DNA from 2 places in the Arthrobacter sp. Soil761 genome. Region 1 is predicted to be linked to the other one. Evidence: predicted binding sites of a transcription regulator. Region 1 holds the regulator's gene; the other holds the start of a gene.
What was found. Region 1 encodes HrcA, which represses chaperone genes, less so after heat shock. Its sites were predicted from a motif close to TTNGCACTCGNNNNNNNCGAGTGCNAA; they were not measured.

Region 1 (7,655 bases):
CAGTCGAAGGTGGGCGATACCGTCACCAACCTGGCCAAGCCGGCGGCGGAGTCCCTCCCCGGCTACGCCGATGCCAAGCCCATGGTGTTCTCCGGCCTGTATCCGCTGGACGGCGCCGACTATCCGGTACTCCGCGACGCCCTCGAAAAGCTCATGCTCAACGACGCCGCGCTGGTTTACGAACCGGAAACCTCGGCTGCCCTCGGCTTCGGGTTCCGCGTGGGCTTCCTGGGTCTCCTGCACCTCGAGATCACCCGCGAACGCCTGGAGCGCGAATACAACCTCGACCTCATCTCCACCGCACCGAACGTGGAATACGAGGTGACCCTGGAGGACAAGAAGGTGGTCCGGGTGACTAACCCCAGCGAGTACCCCACCGGGAAGATCGCCGAGGTACGCGAGCCCATGGTCTCCGCCACCATCCTGGCCCCCAACGAATTTGTCGGCGCCATCATGGAACTGTGCCAGTCCCGCCGCGGCGTCATGGGCGGCATGGACTACCTTTCCGAGGACCGGGTGGAAATCCGCTACCGCCTGCCGTTGGCGGAAATCGTCTTCGACTTCTTCGACATCCTGAAATCCAAGACCCGGGGCTACGGCTCGCTGGACTGGAAGGCCGACGGCGAGCAGGCCGCCGACCTGGTGAAGGTGGACATCATGCTCCAGGGCGAACAGGTGGACGCGTTCAGCGCCATCACGCACCGGGACAAGGCGTACGCCTACGGCGTGATGATGACCGGCAAGCTGCGCGAACTGATTCCCCGCCAGCAGTTCGAAGTGCCCATCCAGGCCGCGATCGGTTCCAGGATCATCGCCCGCGAAAGCATCCGCGCCATCCGCAAGGACGTGCTGGCCAAGTGCTACGGCGGTGACATCTCGCGGAAGCGCAAGCTGCTGGAGAAGCAAAAAGAAGGCAAGAAGCGCATGAAGATGGTGGGCACAGTGGAGGTGCCGCAGGAAGCGTTCATCGCCGCCCTGACCACCGACGAATCGAAGGACAAGGCCAAGAAGAAGTGACCACCGCACAGCGGGGGACCCGCTGATGCCCAGCGTTCTTCCCCTCGGCGACCCGGCGCCGTCGGACGGTCTGCTGCCTGCCCAGGCAGCGGACGGTGCGGCGGCCCGGGCTTTCGGGTTGTACGTCCACATCCCGTTCTGCGCTGTGCGCTGCGGCTACTGCGACTTCAACACCTACACCGCCACGGAACTTGGCGGCGGAGCGTCCCAGGACGCATACGCCCAGACCGCCGTGTCCGAGGTGTCGCTGGCGGCTGCTGTGCTGTCACGTTCAGGGCTGCCGGACCGGAAGCTCAGCACCGTCTTCTTTGGCGGCGGCACGCCCACGCTGCTGCCGGCCGATGACCTCGCCCTGATCCTCCGGGCCGCCATCGACCAATGGGGCATTGACGACGGCGCCGAGGTCACCACCGAAGCCAACCCCGATTCCGTCACGCCGGAGTCCCTTGCCGTCCTCAAGGACGCCGGGTTCACCAGGGTGTCCTTTGGGATGCAGTCCGCGGTTCCGCACGTGCTCAAGGTGCTGGACCGGACCCATACGCCCAGCCGGGTGCCGCAGGTGGTGCAGTGGGCGCGCGAGGCAGGACTGGCTGTCAGCCTGGACCTGATTTACGGGACGCCGGGGGAGTCGCTGGCCGACTGGCGGCACTCCCTCGAAACGGCGCTTTCCTACGGGCCGGACCACATCAGCGCCTACGCGCTGATCGTTGAGGAGGGCACCAAGCTGGCCGCGCAGATGCGCCGCGGCGAAGTCCCGGGAATCGACGACGACGACCACGCCGACAAGTACGAGCTCGCCGACCAGCTGATCACCGAAGCCGGACTTGGCTGGTACGAGGTCAGCAACTGGGCGCGGACTCCGGAGCAGGCCTGCCGCCACAACCTCGCATACTGGCGGGGTGACGACTGGTGGGGCATCGGCCCGGGCGCGCACTCACACATGGGCGGGGTCCGCTGGTGGAACGTCAAGCACCCGTCCGCTTACGCGAACCGGCTGTCGCAGGGGCTTTCGCCCGCCGCCGGCAGGGAAACCCTGGACGCGGAAACAAGGAACCTGGAGCGGGTCATGCTGGAGGCCCGCCTCCAGTCGGGACTGGATGTCTCAACGCTGAGTGCCGGGGGACGCCACGAGGTGGCCGGACTGATCGCAGCCGGCCTGGTTGATCCTGCTGCCGCATTCCGCGGACGCCTGGTCCTGACCCTCAAGGGCAGGCTCTTGGCAGACGCAGTAGTCCGCCGCATCCTGCCGGACTAGAGCCGACCCGCGGGCAGTTGCCCTTACTTGATCCAGCGCAGGTTGTACTGGTAGCGGTGCGGCTGGCCCCGGTTGACGTGGATCCCTGCCGCGACGGAGAAGCACGTGAGCGCCACCCAGATCAGCGTGGCAATGACCGCGAAGATGTTCCCGACGTAGGGGACGAACACCAGGATGTTGGCCAGCACCGCGGCGATGGTGGGCGGCAGGCTGAAGTTCAGCGCTTCCTTGGATTCCTGGGCGGTAAATGGCCCGCGGTCACGGAAGATCAAGTAGATCAGCAGCGAGGGGACGCACCCCAGGATCCCGCCGAAGTGCGCCAGCGTCGCCCACTGGCGGTCTTCGCTGGCCGTAAGCGGCAGGGCGTTGGCGGGGACGCCATGGTACTCGGAACGGCCCTGGCCGTCCCTGTGATCACGTGCGTTTTCTGCCACAGTCTGTTCCTTCGAAGGTGCAAGTGGTGCTGACTACAATTCCGGCGCGGTGCGCAGTGCCTCAGGAAACAAGGAACCGCACTACCAAGAATACTGGTTCCCGGGACGCCGTCCGCCCTTCACGGCACGGTCAGGAAATCGATGACTTCCTCGACCCTGCCCAGCAGCGACGCTTCGAGGTCCGCGTACGTGCGCACGGCGCCCAGCAGCTTCTGCCATCCCAGGCCGACATCTTCCTTGGTGGCGTGGGGCCAGCCGAAGGCTTTCAGGATCCCCGTCTTCCAGTCCTGCCCGCGGGGCACGGCCGGCCATTTGTCGATGCCAAGGACAGCGGGCCGGATCGCCTGCCAGACGTCCACGTAGGGGTGACCGACGATCAGGACGTTGCCTGCGGCGCCCGGGGAGGCCATGACGGCATCCGCGATGCGGGACTCCTTGGAGTCAGGAACCAGGTGGTCCACCAGGACGCCAAGACGGCGGCCAGGCCCCGGCCTGAAGTCCGCGACGGCTGCGGCAAGGTCGTCAATGCCGTGCAGGGGCTCGACGACGATGCCCTCCACCCGGAGGTCGTCTCCCCAGACCTTTTCCACCAGTTCGGCGTCGTGCTTGCCTTCCACCCAGATCCGGCTGGCCTTGGCCACCTGGGCGCGTTGTCCGGCGACCCGAACGGACCCCGAGGCCGTCCTGCCCGCCGCGGGACCGGCAGCGGCCGGCCGGGGGGCGGGTGGCATCAGCCGGATCGGCCGGCCCTCCAGGAGGAAGCCGAACCCAAGGCGGAAGGAACGCGATTTTCCCCTGCGGTCCTCCAGCGCCACCACATGCATGCCGCCGGATTTCTCCACCCGGGTCACGGCACCCACCCAGCCCGACTGCACTTCCTCGAGCACCATGCCGCGCTCCACGGGGACCTCAGGCAGTTCCGTCCGTGCGGGAGCGGATATGCCGCGTGGGCCCCAGTTCCGGTAATCCATGGATTTGATCCGCCTAGCGCTAGTGTTCAACTCCGCAATTTCGCCCGGAGCGGTACCAATGCTAACAACGGGCCGAGGCATAATAGACTGTTAGCACTTAGGCATGTCGAGTGCTAACCCTGGGTTGCATCGGGAGGGGCATGCGCCCCGAACCATGGATGGAGGTGGAGAGTGAGCGAGCCACGCAAGCTGGAAGTACTGCGGGCCATCGTGGAGGACTACGTCCACTCCCGCGAGCCGGTTGGGTCCAAGGCCCTGGTGGAGCGGCATCATCTTGGTGTTTCCAGCGCCACCATCCGCAATGACATGGCCGCACTGGAGGACGAGGGGCTGATCACCGCCCCGCACACCAGTGCCGGCCGGATTCCCACGGACAAGGGCTACCGGCTCTTTGTGGACCAAATCTCGGCTGTCAAGCCGCTCTCGGCCGCCGAACGCCGCGCCATCCAGTCCCTGCTCGAAGGCGCGGACGACCTCGACGACGTGCTGGAGAGGACCGTCCGGCTGCTGTCGCAGCTGACCAACCAGGTTGCCGTGGTGCAGTATCCGCACCTGAGCAGGGCACTGGTCCGGCACATCGAATTCGTCCTGCTCGCCCCGCGCAAGGTCCTCGTCGTCCTGATCGCCAACAGCGGCAAGGTGGAGCAGCGGGTGATCGACGTCGGGCAGGACCTTGGCGACGACGCACTGGCTGAACTGCGCACCCGGTTCCTCGGTGCACTGGGCGGAACACCGCTGCGCCAACTGGCCCAGGCGCTGCCCGCCGTCGTCGCCGCCACCCCGCACCCGCAGCGGCAGGCGGCACACGCATTGGCGCTCGGGCTGGAGGGCCTGGCGCAAAACAGCCGGGAGGACCGGATGGTCATGGCCGGCACCGCCAACCTGGCCAGGTCCAACGTCGACTTCCCCCTCAGCATCGGCCCGGTGCTCGAGGCGCTGGAGGAACAGGTGGTGATGCTGCGGCTGTTGAGCGAAATGGCCCAGGACCACCGCGGCGTCGCTGTCAGCATCGGACGGGAGAACCCGTACGACGGCCTTGCCGAGGCCTCCGTGGTGGCCACTGCCTACCGTCCGGACAGCTCGGCGAAAGTAGGCATCCTCGGGCCCACCCGGATGGATTACCCCACCACCATGGCCGCCGTCAGGGCAGTGGCGCGCTACCTTTCCAGGATTTTGGGGCCCTGACTCTTGGCCGCCGGAGCGCGCTTCGGCCGGAAAGCAAGAGCTGGGCCGCCCAACTGAACGCAGTACAACAAGGAAGAGATACGAACTTTGAGCAGCCACTATGACGTCCTTGGAGTCTCACCCGAAGCGACGGGTGAAGAAATCAAAAAGGCCTACCGCAAGCTGGCCCGCACCCTACACCCGGACGTAAACCCCGGTGCGGACGCATCGGAACGGTTCAAGGCAGTAACTCACGCCTACGAGGTGCTTTCGGACCCCCAGAAGCGCCGGATCTACGACACCACCGGCAATGAGAACGGCACCGACAACGGTTTCGGCGGCGCAGGCTACGCGGGCCAGGGCTTCGCGTTCCAGGACATTTTCGACACCTTCTTCGGCGCCGGCGGCACGTCCGGTCCCGCTTCCCGTGTCCGCCGCGGCCAGGATGCCCTGATCAGCGTACGGATCGACCTCCGCGACGCCGTATTCGGCGTGAACAAGAAACTCGAAGTGGACACCGCCGTGGTCTGCCCCACCTGTGACGGATCCTGTTGCCGCCCCGGCACCCATCCGGAACGCTGCGACATCTGCGGCGGCAGCGGACAGGTCCAGCGGGCCGTCCGCTCCATCCTCGGCCAGGTCATGACGGCCGCCCCCTGCGGCACCTGCGAAGGTTTCGGCACCGTCATCAAGGATCCCTGCAACGAGTGCAGCGGCCAGGGCCGTATCCGCAGCCGCCGGTCGCTGACCATCAAGGTCCCTGCCGGTGTGGCCACCGGAACCCGGATCCAGCTCTCCGGCCAGGGCGAGGCCGGCCCCGCGGGCGGTCCGGCCGGCGACCTGTACGTGGAGATCCGCGTCAACAATGACGCCACCTACGTGCGGGAGGGCGACGACCTGCACGCCACCCTGCACATCCCCATGACGGCAGCCGCCCTGGGCACGGATGTCAGCCTGGAAACCTTCGACGGCACGCAGGAGATCGACGTCAAGCCCGGTACCCAGTCGGGGGAGATCATCACCCTGCGCGGCCTCGGCGTCACCCACCTGAGGGGCTACGGCCGCGGCGACCTGAAGGTCCACCTCCAGGTGGACACCCCGGCCAAGCTCGACCCCGCGCAGGAGGACCTCCTGCGCCAACTGGCCAAGCTCCGTGGTGAACAGATCACCGAGGGCAAGCTCGCTGCCAGCGGCGGCATGTTCGCCAAGCTCCGGGACCGGCTCGGTAACCTGTAGCGGTGAGCAACCCCGTCTTCTTCACGCCCCCCGGTTCGCTGGCCGGGATGGCGGCCGGCAAACTCTTTGTCCTCGACGGGGCGGAGGCGCGGCATGCCGTCACCGTCAAACGGCTGTCTCCCGGCGAAGCGGTGGACATCGTCGACGGCGCCGGCACCCGGATGACCGGGAAGGTGGTGTCCGCCGCTCCCTCCGCACTCGAGGTGGAATGCGGGACGCTGACCGTCGAAGACAGGCCGGACGTCCGGCTGGTGCTGGTCCAGGCCCTCGCCAAGGGGGACCGCGACGAGCTGGCCATCGAGACGGCCACGGAACTGGGCATCGACGCCGTCATACCCTGGCAGTCCGAACGGTCAATCGTCCGCTGGAAGGGCGACCGCGCAGCCCGGGCCCATGCCAAATGGGAATCCTCCGTGGCCGCGGCCGCCAAGCAGGCACGGCGCGCCTGGATCCCCGAAGTGCGGTCCGCCGTCGACACTGCCGGGCTTTCCGCTGCCGTGGAAGCTGCCGACCTCGCTGTCATCCTGCATGAGGACGCCGTTCGGCCGCTGCGCACCGTCCTTGAAACATGGCAAGGGAAAGCAGGCTCCGGACCCCGGGAAATCCTGCTCATCGTCGGTCCGGAGGGCGGCATCAGCCAGCGGGAGGTAACGAAACTCTGCGATAAGGGCGCCGTGACCGCCCTCCTGGGGCACCATGTCCTGCGGTCCTCCACGGCCGGCCCGGCCGCCGTCGTGCTTGCCAGCGACGTCCTTGGCCGGTGGACGGCTACCGGACCTTAAAGGACCTCGTGTCCTCGTTCCGGTCCGGTTCCCCGCCGGAGCCGGCCTGGGCCACCCGCAGCATGTAATCGCCCGGCGGAAGGTTCAGGGCCAGGGTGAAGACGCCGGCCTGCCCCTGTTCGGACGCAGCCGTGGTTTCACCCGCCAGGAACGGTGCTTTGCTGCCGCCGTCCGTAGACTGCAGGATCTGCCAGCGGAGCTTCGCCCCGGGCGATGTGCTGCGGCCGGTGATCTTCACGCTCCCGCCGGGCACTTCGGCGTTCTCCTGGGGATCAATGATCCAGACGGGCGCCACCAGGCCCGCGGCGCGGGTCATCAGGGCCCCGAGCTGCACTTTGCCGAAGGCCACGTAGTCCGTGTGGCCGTCCACGAGGATCCGGACCCGGATCTGCTGGCCGGTGTCGATCAGGCCCGAACTGGCGGCGGCAGCGGTTGCCGTGTAGATCAGCTGCTGGATGGCCCGGGCAGCCATGTCGGCATCGAGGTTGCTGTTGAAAGCGTCCGAGGAGACGTCGACGGTGATGACGTCCTTGCCGGAGATTGAGGTGGCAAGTTTGTCCGGGTTCTGCCAGGGCGTGAAGAAGTCAGGGTCCAGCGGCTTTTCCGACATCATGGCCCGCAGGGCGCGGGTGACCGGGTTCTCCTGTTCAGGGACGTCGCGGAATTCCCGGTAAAGAAAGATGTTCCCGCCGCTGCGGCCGATCCAGTAGACCGGCGCCTTGTTGGAGGACTGTGCGGTTTCCAGCGGGGCGCTGGTGGACAGCGTGTCCGGCATGGTGCCGCCCGTTGCCGGCAC
Region 2 (7,655 bases), on a different contig from region 1:
ATTCACGGTGCGCTACGGCCGCAGCAGGGCGCGCAGGGTCTGGATCGTGTCTGCTTCGGCCGCAGCCTTGTCATCCCGGTAGCGCTTGACCCGGGCAAACCTCAGGGCGATGCCGCCGGGATAGCGCGGTGACTGCTGCACGCCGTCGATGGCGATTTCCACCACCGTGACCGGCTCAACCCACACCGTGCCGGCCGTGCGCCGCACCTCAAGCTCCTGGAACCTCTCCGTCTGCCATCGCAGCAGTTCGTCGGTGAGGCCCTTGAAGGTCTTGCCCACCATGACGTAGCCGCCGGGTTCTCCGAACTCCCCAGCGGGGTCAAGGGCGCCCAGGTGCAGGTTGGACAGCGTCCCGGTGCGGCGCCCGGACCCCCATTCGCAGGCGAGCACCACCAGGTCGTACGTCAGCACCGGCTTGACCTTTACCCAGTTGGCTCCGCGCCGGCCGGCCGCGTAGGTGGAACCGATGGCCTTCACCACAACGCCTTCATGGCCTGCGGCAAGCGCCTCCTGCGACACCCGTTCCGCAACGGCGGGATCGGCCGTGACCTCCCCCGGTATCCGGTGCTCCGGCGCGATCCGCTCGAGCTCACTGATCCGGGCGGACAGCGGCTCATCAAGCAGGTCCCGCCCATCGATATGCAGCACGTCGAAGAACCAGGGATGCAGCACCGTCTCACGCGCGGCATCCGCACCGAAGCGCGCCATGGTTTCCTGGAACGGCCGCGGGCCGCCTTCCTCGTCCAGGGCCAGGGTTTCGCCGTCAAGGATCACGTCCCGCAGCGGCAGCCCGCGAACCAGGTCCACCACCTCGGGGAGCCGGTGGGTGACGTCGGCGAGGTTGCGCGTGTAGATGCTGACGTCGTCGCCGGACCGGTGCACCTGGATGCGGGCGCCGTCGAGCTTGTATTCCACCGAGGCCTCCCCGGTCGCCTCCAGGGCTGCGCTGGGACTGGCCGCGGTGGCCGCCAGCATGGGCTGCACGGGGCGGCCAACCACCAGGCCGACGTCGTCCAGCTCGGCTTCGGTGCCCGTGATGGCCAGCAGGGCTGTTCCGCCCAGGTCGCCCGAAAGCATCGCAGCGCGCCGTACGGCGGCAACGGGCTTCCCGGCAGCGCGGGCAACGGCATCCGTCAGCACTCCCTCCAGGGCTCCTATACGCAGCTCGCCAAGCAGGACACCTGCAATGAAGGCCTGCTCAGAAGCAGTGGCTGCCGCCATCAGCGTCCGGAGGGTGGCCGCGCGCCCCGCGCCCGATCCGGTACCCGCCGTGGCAAGCAGCCGGTCCAGGGCAGCGTCGAGGTCGGCCAGGGTGAGGGTTGGTTCGACGGCGGGTTCCTCCTTGGCCGCCGCCACGGCACTCCATCCGACGCCCACGCGTCCCTGGCGGGGCTTGGCAACCAGCCAGCCCACCGCCGTCGGGATTTCCGCCGGCTCAAGCCGGCCCAGCAGCTGGGCCAGCGCATCCACCTTGGCCAGCCGGGAGCGGGTGGAGGTGACGGCCTCCGCGGTGTTGACGAGCTCAAGGAGCAGCATGGCACCATCCTGCCACGGCACTGGACAGGGCAGGAGCCCCGTTCCAGACTTGGTGGATGGGCAACATCGTCGCGAACCTGTTCATCACCCTGGACGGCGTCTACCAGGCGCCCGGCGGCCGCGAGGAAGACAGCGAGGGCGGGTTCAACCTTGGCGGCTGGCAGGCACCGGTCTCCGACGACGAATCCGGCGCCGCCATTGCGGCTGGAATAGCGCGGATGGATGCCCTGCTCCTTGGCAGGAAGACCTACGACATCTTTGCCGCCTACTGGCCCCAGCAGTCCGGGGACATCGCGGACACGCTCAACCGGATACCCAAGTTTGTGGTGTCAAGCTCCTTGTCCGATCCGGCATGGGCCGGCACCACCGTGCTGCCGGATGCCGCGGCGGCGGGCGGGCTCCGGGACGAGTACCAGCAGGTGCACATGTTCGGCAGTGGCGTCCTCATCCGGTCCCTGCTGGAGGCGCAAGTGCTGGACCGCCTTCATCTCTGGCTGTATCCGGTCACCCTGGGGCAGGGCAAGCGGCTCTTCGACGCCGGGACGGTCCCCTCAACATTCCGCCTCGCCGAGCCGGTACGCAGCTACCCCAAGGGAGCCGTGTCGTTGGTCTACGAGCCTGCGGGCGGAGTCGAAACCGCCGAGATGGCGGCTACGTAGCACCCGGAACACAGAAAACCGGCCCAGCTGGTGCTGGGCCGGTTTTCTGTATGTGAAGACGGGCAGGATCAGTGGCTGTGGCCTGCGTGCTCGTCCTCTTCGGCCGGCTTCTCCACGACAAGGGTCTCGGTGGTGAGAACCAGCGCGGCGATGGAGGCCGCGTTGCGGAGGGCTGCACGGGTGACCTTGACGGGGTCGATGACGCCCGCAGCGATCAGGTCCTCGTACTCGCCGGACTTGGCGTTGAACCCGTTGTTGATTTCCAGGTCGGCAACCTTGGAGGTGACCACGTAACCGTCGAAGCCGGCGTTCTGGGCGATCCAGCGCAGGGGCTGGACCAGTGCGCGGCGGACAATGCCGACGGCCGCGGCAGCGTCGCCTTCGAGGGCGTTGACGGCGGCATCCTCATCCAGTGCCTTAAGGGCGTGGATCAGGGCCGAGCCACCGCCGGCCACGATGCCTTCTTCGAGGGCAGCGCGGGTGGAGGACACTGCGTCCTCGATGCGGTGCTTCTTTTCCTTCAGCTCAACCTCGGTTGCGGCACCCACCTTGATGACGCCGATGCCGCCGGCCAGCTTGGCCAGCCGCTCCTGGAGCTTTTCGCGGTCCCAGTCGGAATCGGTGCGGGTAACCTCGGCGCGCAGCTGGGCAACGCGTGCGGCCACGTCCTCGGCCGAGCCTGCGCCGTCGACGATGGTGGTGTTGTCCTTGGTGACGGTGATGCGGCGGGCGGTACCCAGCACCTCCAGGCCAACGGTGTCCAGGCTCAGGCCCAGTTCCGGGGAGACAACCTGCGCACCGGTGAGGGTGGCGATGTCCTGCAGCATGGCCTTGCGGCGGTCGCCGAAGCCGGGAGCCTTGACGGCAACAACGTTCAGGGTGCCGCGGATGCGGTTGACGATGAGCGTGGACAGGGCCTCGCCCTCGACGTCCTCGGCGATGATGAACAGCGGCTTGGAAGCCTGCAGTGCCTTTTCCAGCAGCGGCAGGAATTCCTGGATCGAGGAGATCTTGCCCTGGTTGATCAGGATAAGGGCGTCCTCGAGGACTGCTTCCTGGCGTTCCGCGTCGGTGACGAAGTACGGGGACAGGTAGCCCTTGTCGAACTGCATGCCCTCGGTGAGGACCAGTTCGGTCTGGGTGGTGGAGGACTCTTCGATGGTGATGACGCCATCCTTGCCCACCTTCCCAAAGGCCTCGGCGAGCAGTTCGCCGATTTCGTCGCTCTGGGCCGAGATGGCGGCAACGTTAGCCACCTGGGTGCCTTCGACCGGGCGGGCGTTTTCGAGCAGGCGGGCAGCCACGGCTTCAACCGCAACTTCGATGCCGCGCTTGATCTGACCGGGAGCGGCGCCGGCAGCAACGTTGCGCAGGCCTTCCTTGACCAGGGCCTGGGCCAGGACCGTGGCGGTGGTGGTGCCGTCGCCGGCAACGTCGTTGGTCTTGGTGGCTACTTCCTTGGCCAGCTGCGCGCCAAGGTTCTCGTAGGGATCGTCAAGTTCCACTTCACGGGCGATGGTGACGCCGTCATTCGTGATGGTGGGGGCGCCCCACTTCTTGTCCAGGACGACGTTGCGGCCGCGGGGGCCGAGCGTCACCTTGACGGTGTTCGCGAGCTTATCGATGCCGGCCTCAAGGGACCGGCGGGCAGCGTCGTTAAACGCAAGCTGCTTTGCCATGGTTTTGTCCTTTCAAAGACAGAAACCCCGCACTGCCGGCCAGCATGAGCATGGCCGGCGGCACGGGGATCCGGAAGAGTTACTTGACGACGACAGCCAGGACGTCGCGGGCGGACAGCACCAGGTACTCGGTGCCGCCGGTCTTGACTTCGGTTCCGCCGTACTTGGAGTAGATGACGACGTCGCCAACGGCAACGTCAACCGGAACCCGCTGGCCGTCTTCGAAGCGGCCGGGGCCTACTGCAACAACTTCGCCTTCCTGCGGCTTCTCCTGGGCGGAGTCCGGGATGACCAGGCCTGAAGCCGTGGTCTGCTCGGCTTCGAGCGGGCGGACAACAATACGATCCTCAAGAGGCTTAATAGAGACCGACACTCGGACCTCTCCTTTTCGTCAGCAAAATTCGTGGACTGGAAAGCTTTCCGCCGTAGCTGGCAAACCGTCGTCGCGGTGCCGGCAGCAGCCTGGCTGGCAGCTCTTCATGTGTTAGCACCCTCCTAGGGAGAGTGCTAATGAAGACTCTATGTAAGGGTTAGCACTCGGTCAAGGTGAGTGCCAACGTTTCGTCATCGGCGTAAGCCTTTCGGGCTCCGGCCGACGGCGGTTCAGGGCGGCAAACATGCTTCCCTAACGGCCCAGGTCGTCGAAGTCCACGTCCTCGCCACCGTCGGCCTCGCCGCCTCCCTGCTGACGTTTCCGGTAGAGCACCCAACCGGCCCCGGCTGCGGTGAGTACGGCAACAACAAGGAAGAAAATGCTCCCGGCCCGTGCGCCGTCGTACAACCCGCGGATGTCCCGCGCCTCCTGCGTGTTGTCGTGGATGTCGTTGCCGCCCACCGAATAAACGGTGGCGTTGAACGTGTCCAGCAGGAAAATGATCACCAACAAGGCGATGCACACCACGGCCACCACGGCCGCGGCGATCAGGGCTGGACGGGCAAACCTAGCCACACCGCGGTCCCTGGGTCGATGTTCGCCGGACTCCCCTGGGGCTGCGCTGTCATCCATGGTTTCCACAGTATCCGCATCCCGGCAGCCGTCCTCCACTAGGCTGGAAACCATGCCCCACGCTCCCCAGGACCAGATCGCACCCCTGTTGACCCCCGAAGGCTGGGAGTTGCTGGCATCGCTGGGCCCCTACCGCGAAGAGGACGCGTTTGAGCTCAATTCGGCGCTCCGGAAAGCCGGCCACCCGGGCGAACTTGTATCCGCCGTCCTGACGCAGTCCAGGCTGCGGACCAGGGCCGAGGCGAAGTTTGGTGAGTTCGCCCGCCAGATGCTTTTCACCCAGGCAGGCCTTGAGCAGGCCACCCGGCTGAACGTCGCCGCACACCACGCGCAGCGGTTCGCCGCAGCCGGGATCCGGCACGTGGCGGACCTGGGCTGCGGTCTTGGTGCCGACGCCATGGCCCTGGCTTCCCTGGACATCACCGTCACCGCCGTGGAGATGGATGAAACCACCGCTGCCTGCGCCACCATGAACCTCATCCCCTTCCCCAATGCCACGGTGGTCCACGCGGACGCGGCATCGGTCCCGCTGGAGGGGATCGACGGCGTCTGGCTGGATCCGGCACGCCGCGTCACTTCCACGTCGGGGACCAAGCGGATCTGGGACCCGGAGGCTTTCTCACCGCCGTTGTCCTTCGTGGAGTCGCTGGCCGCCGGGGGGAAGGCGGTGGGCGTAAAGATGGGCCCGGGCATGCCCCACGAGTCCGTGCCCACGGGATGCGAAGCCCAGTGGGTGTCGGTGGCCGGGGACGTGACCGAGGTGACCCTCTGGTTCAACGCCGTGCGCAGGCCCGGGGTCCGCCGGGCTGCCCTGGTCCTGGGGTCCCAGGGGCCCGCCGAGCTGACCAGCGCAGAGGACTTCGGCGCCGGCCCGGCCGCTCCGGTGGGACCCGTGGAGGGTTACCTGTACGAACCCGACGGCGCCGTGATCCGTGCCGGGCTGGTTGCCGACGTGGCGCTGCAGCTCGGCGGGCACCTGGTGGATGAACACATTGCCTACATCTGTGCCGCGGAACTTCTGGACACCCCGTTCGCCAAGGCTTACAGGGTCCTGGAAGTCATGCCCTACAACGTCAAGGCACTCAAGGCCTGGGTGAAGGAGGAGGGGATCACCGTGCTGGACATCAAGAAGCGCGGCACAGCGGTGACCCCGGAAGAGCTGCGGAAGCAGCTCCTCCCGCAGGGCAAGGGCGCCGCCAAAAAGGGTTCCGCCAGGACGGCCACGCTGGTCCTGACTCGCATCGGCGAGGACCGCGTGGCCATCGTGGTGGAACCGGTGTAAACGCCTACTGGGCGCGCATGAACTCCTCGGCTGCCCGGACCTGTTCCGCGGTGGGGCGCACTCCCGTGTACAGCACAAACTGTTCCAGGGCCTGGATGGTGGCAACCTCCGCACCGGTGATGACGTGCTTGCCTGCCGCGCGGGCGGCCCGGATCAGCGGCGTCTCGGCGGGCAGTGCCACCACGTCGAAGACCACGCGTGCGGCCTCGATGGCCTCCGCGGGGAAGGACAGGCTGTCCGCTTCGGCGCCGCCCGCCATGCCGATGGGGGTGACGTTGATGATCATGTCCGCCGTCCCGCCGTCGAGCGCTGCACGCCAGTGGAAACCGTACTGGCCTGCGAGCGCACGCCCGGCGGCCTCGTTCCGGGCGATGACGGTGACGTCCTTGAAACCGGCGTCCCGGAGCGCGGCGACGGTGGCCTTGGCCATCCCGCCCGCCCCCTGGACCAGCACGGAATAGTCGGTGGGGACCCCGTTGGATGCCAGCAGCTGCTCAATGGCCGTGTAGTCGGTGTTGTACGCCTTGAGGTGGCCGTCGGTGTTCACGATGGTGTTCACGGAGTCGATGGCCTTGGCGGACGGGTCCATCTCGTCCACCAGCGCGATGACGTCTTCCTTGTACGGCATGGAGATGGCACAGCCGCGGATGCCCAGGCCCCGCACTCCGGCGATGGCCTGTTCCAGGTTGGTGGGCGCGAACGCCTTGTAGATCCAGTTCAGGCCCAGCTGCCCGTACAGATGGTTGTGGAAGCGGGTCCCGTTGTTGCTGGGGCGGGCCGACAGCGAGATGCAGAGGGTCATGTCTTTATTCAGAATGGGCACCAGACCATTAAACGCGTTCCAGCCATCGTGCGGGATCCCCGGTCCCGGGTCCGGGGCAGGAGCCAGAGGTCAGGCGCAGCCGGTTCCCGCGGGGAAAGGCCCGACGCCGGCGGGCAGCTTCCCGGGAGCAGGCGCCTTTCCTGCCAGCACGGCCACCAGCGCATCAAAGGCGGCGTCGGTGCGGCCGTACAGCGCCAGCTTCACCGGAGCCGTGGAGTTTTGGAGCGGCCAGGGGGCATCCAGGGCCACGGCAATGTCCCCGGCCGCTGGATTCCCGCCGAAGCCGATGAGGTTCACCAGCGGTCCTGATCCAACCGCGAGGCCGGCACGTGCGGCCGCGGCTTCGAAGCGCTCCCGGTCCCCCGGTCCCCCGCCGGCAACGCGCACCGCACCGGGCACCAGGGGCCCGCTGCAGGGACCGGAGACAACCGTCACGGCCGACGCCGAAACCCGCGCCGACAACGCCGCACCGCTTCCGGCCGGGGCACCTGTGCCGGCTGTTCCGGCAGGCGGCGTGGTCCGGGCATGCCAGATCATCATGGTGGCCACCCGCTGCGCGGCCTCATCCAGCCGGGAGGCGGGAAGCGTGCCGGCGGCCAGGGCCTGGAGGATGGCGGCGTGCGCCTGTTCCACATCCGCGGGCATCAGCAACAGGTCGGCGCCGGCTCCC

Region 2: groES (co-chaperone GroES) is a predicted target of HrcA. The motif match lies at 4,405-4,431, and genes of this name have one in related genera.

The regions. Positions count from the first base shown of each region.
Region 1 covers NZ_LMSF01000012.1:303,588-311,242, reverse strand. Annotated here, with positions in the region: gene lepA (translation elongation factor 4) at 1-1,017, shown strand, start outside; gene hemW (radical SAM family heme chaperone HemW) at 1,043-2,272, shown strand; gene ASG79_RS09560 (DUF4870 domain-containing protein) at 2,296-2,706, opposite strand; gene ASG79_RS09555 (DUF3097 domain-containing protein) at 2,826-3,677, opposite strand; gene hrcA (heat-inducible transcriptional repressor HrcA) at 3,849-4,862, shown strand; gene dnaJ (molecular chaperone DnaJ) at 4,950-6,077, shown strand; gene ASG79_RS09540 (16S rRNA (uracil(1498)-N(3))-methyltransferase) at 6,080-6,859, shown strand; gene ASG79_RS09535 (GerMN domain-containing protein) at 6,846-7,655, opposite strand, start outside.
Region 2 covers NZ_LMSF01000032.1:136,481-144,135, forward strand. Annotated here, with positions in the region: gene ASG79_RS22115 (ATP-dependent DNA ligase) at 13-1,536, opposite strand; gene ASG79_RS22120 (dihydrofolate reductase family protein) at 1,593-2,195, shown strand; gene groL (chaperonin GroEL) at 2,264-3,874, opposite strand; gene groES (co-chaperone GroES) at 3,954-4,247, opposite strand; gene ASG79_RS22135 (DLW-39 family protein) at 4,500-4,934, opposite strand; gene ASG79_RS22140 (class I SAM-dependent methyltransferase) at 4,933-6,162, shown strand; gene ASG79_RS22145 (shikimate 5-dehydrogenase) at 6,167-6,985, opposite strand; gene ASG79_RS22150 (glycoside hydrolase family 3 protein) at 7,055-7,655, opposite strand, start outside.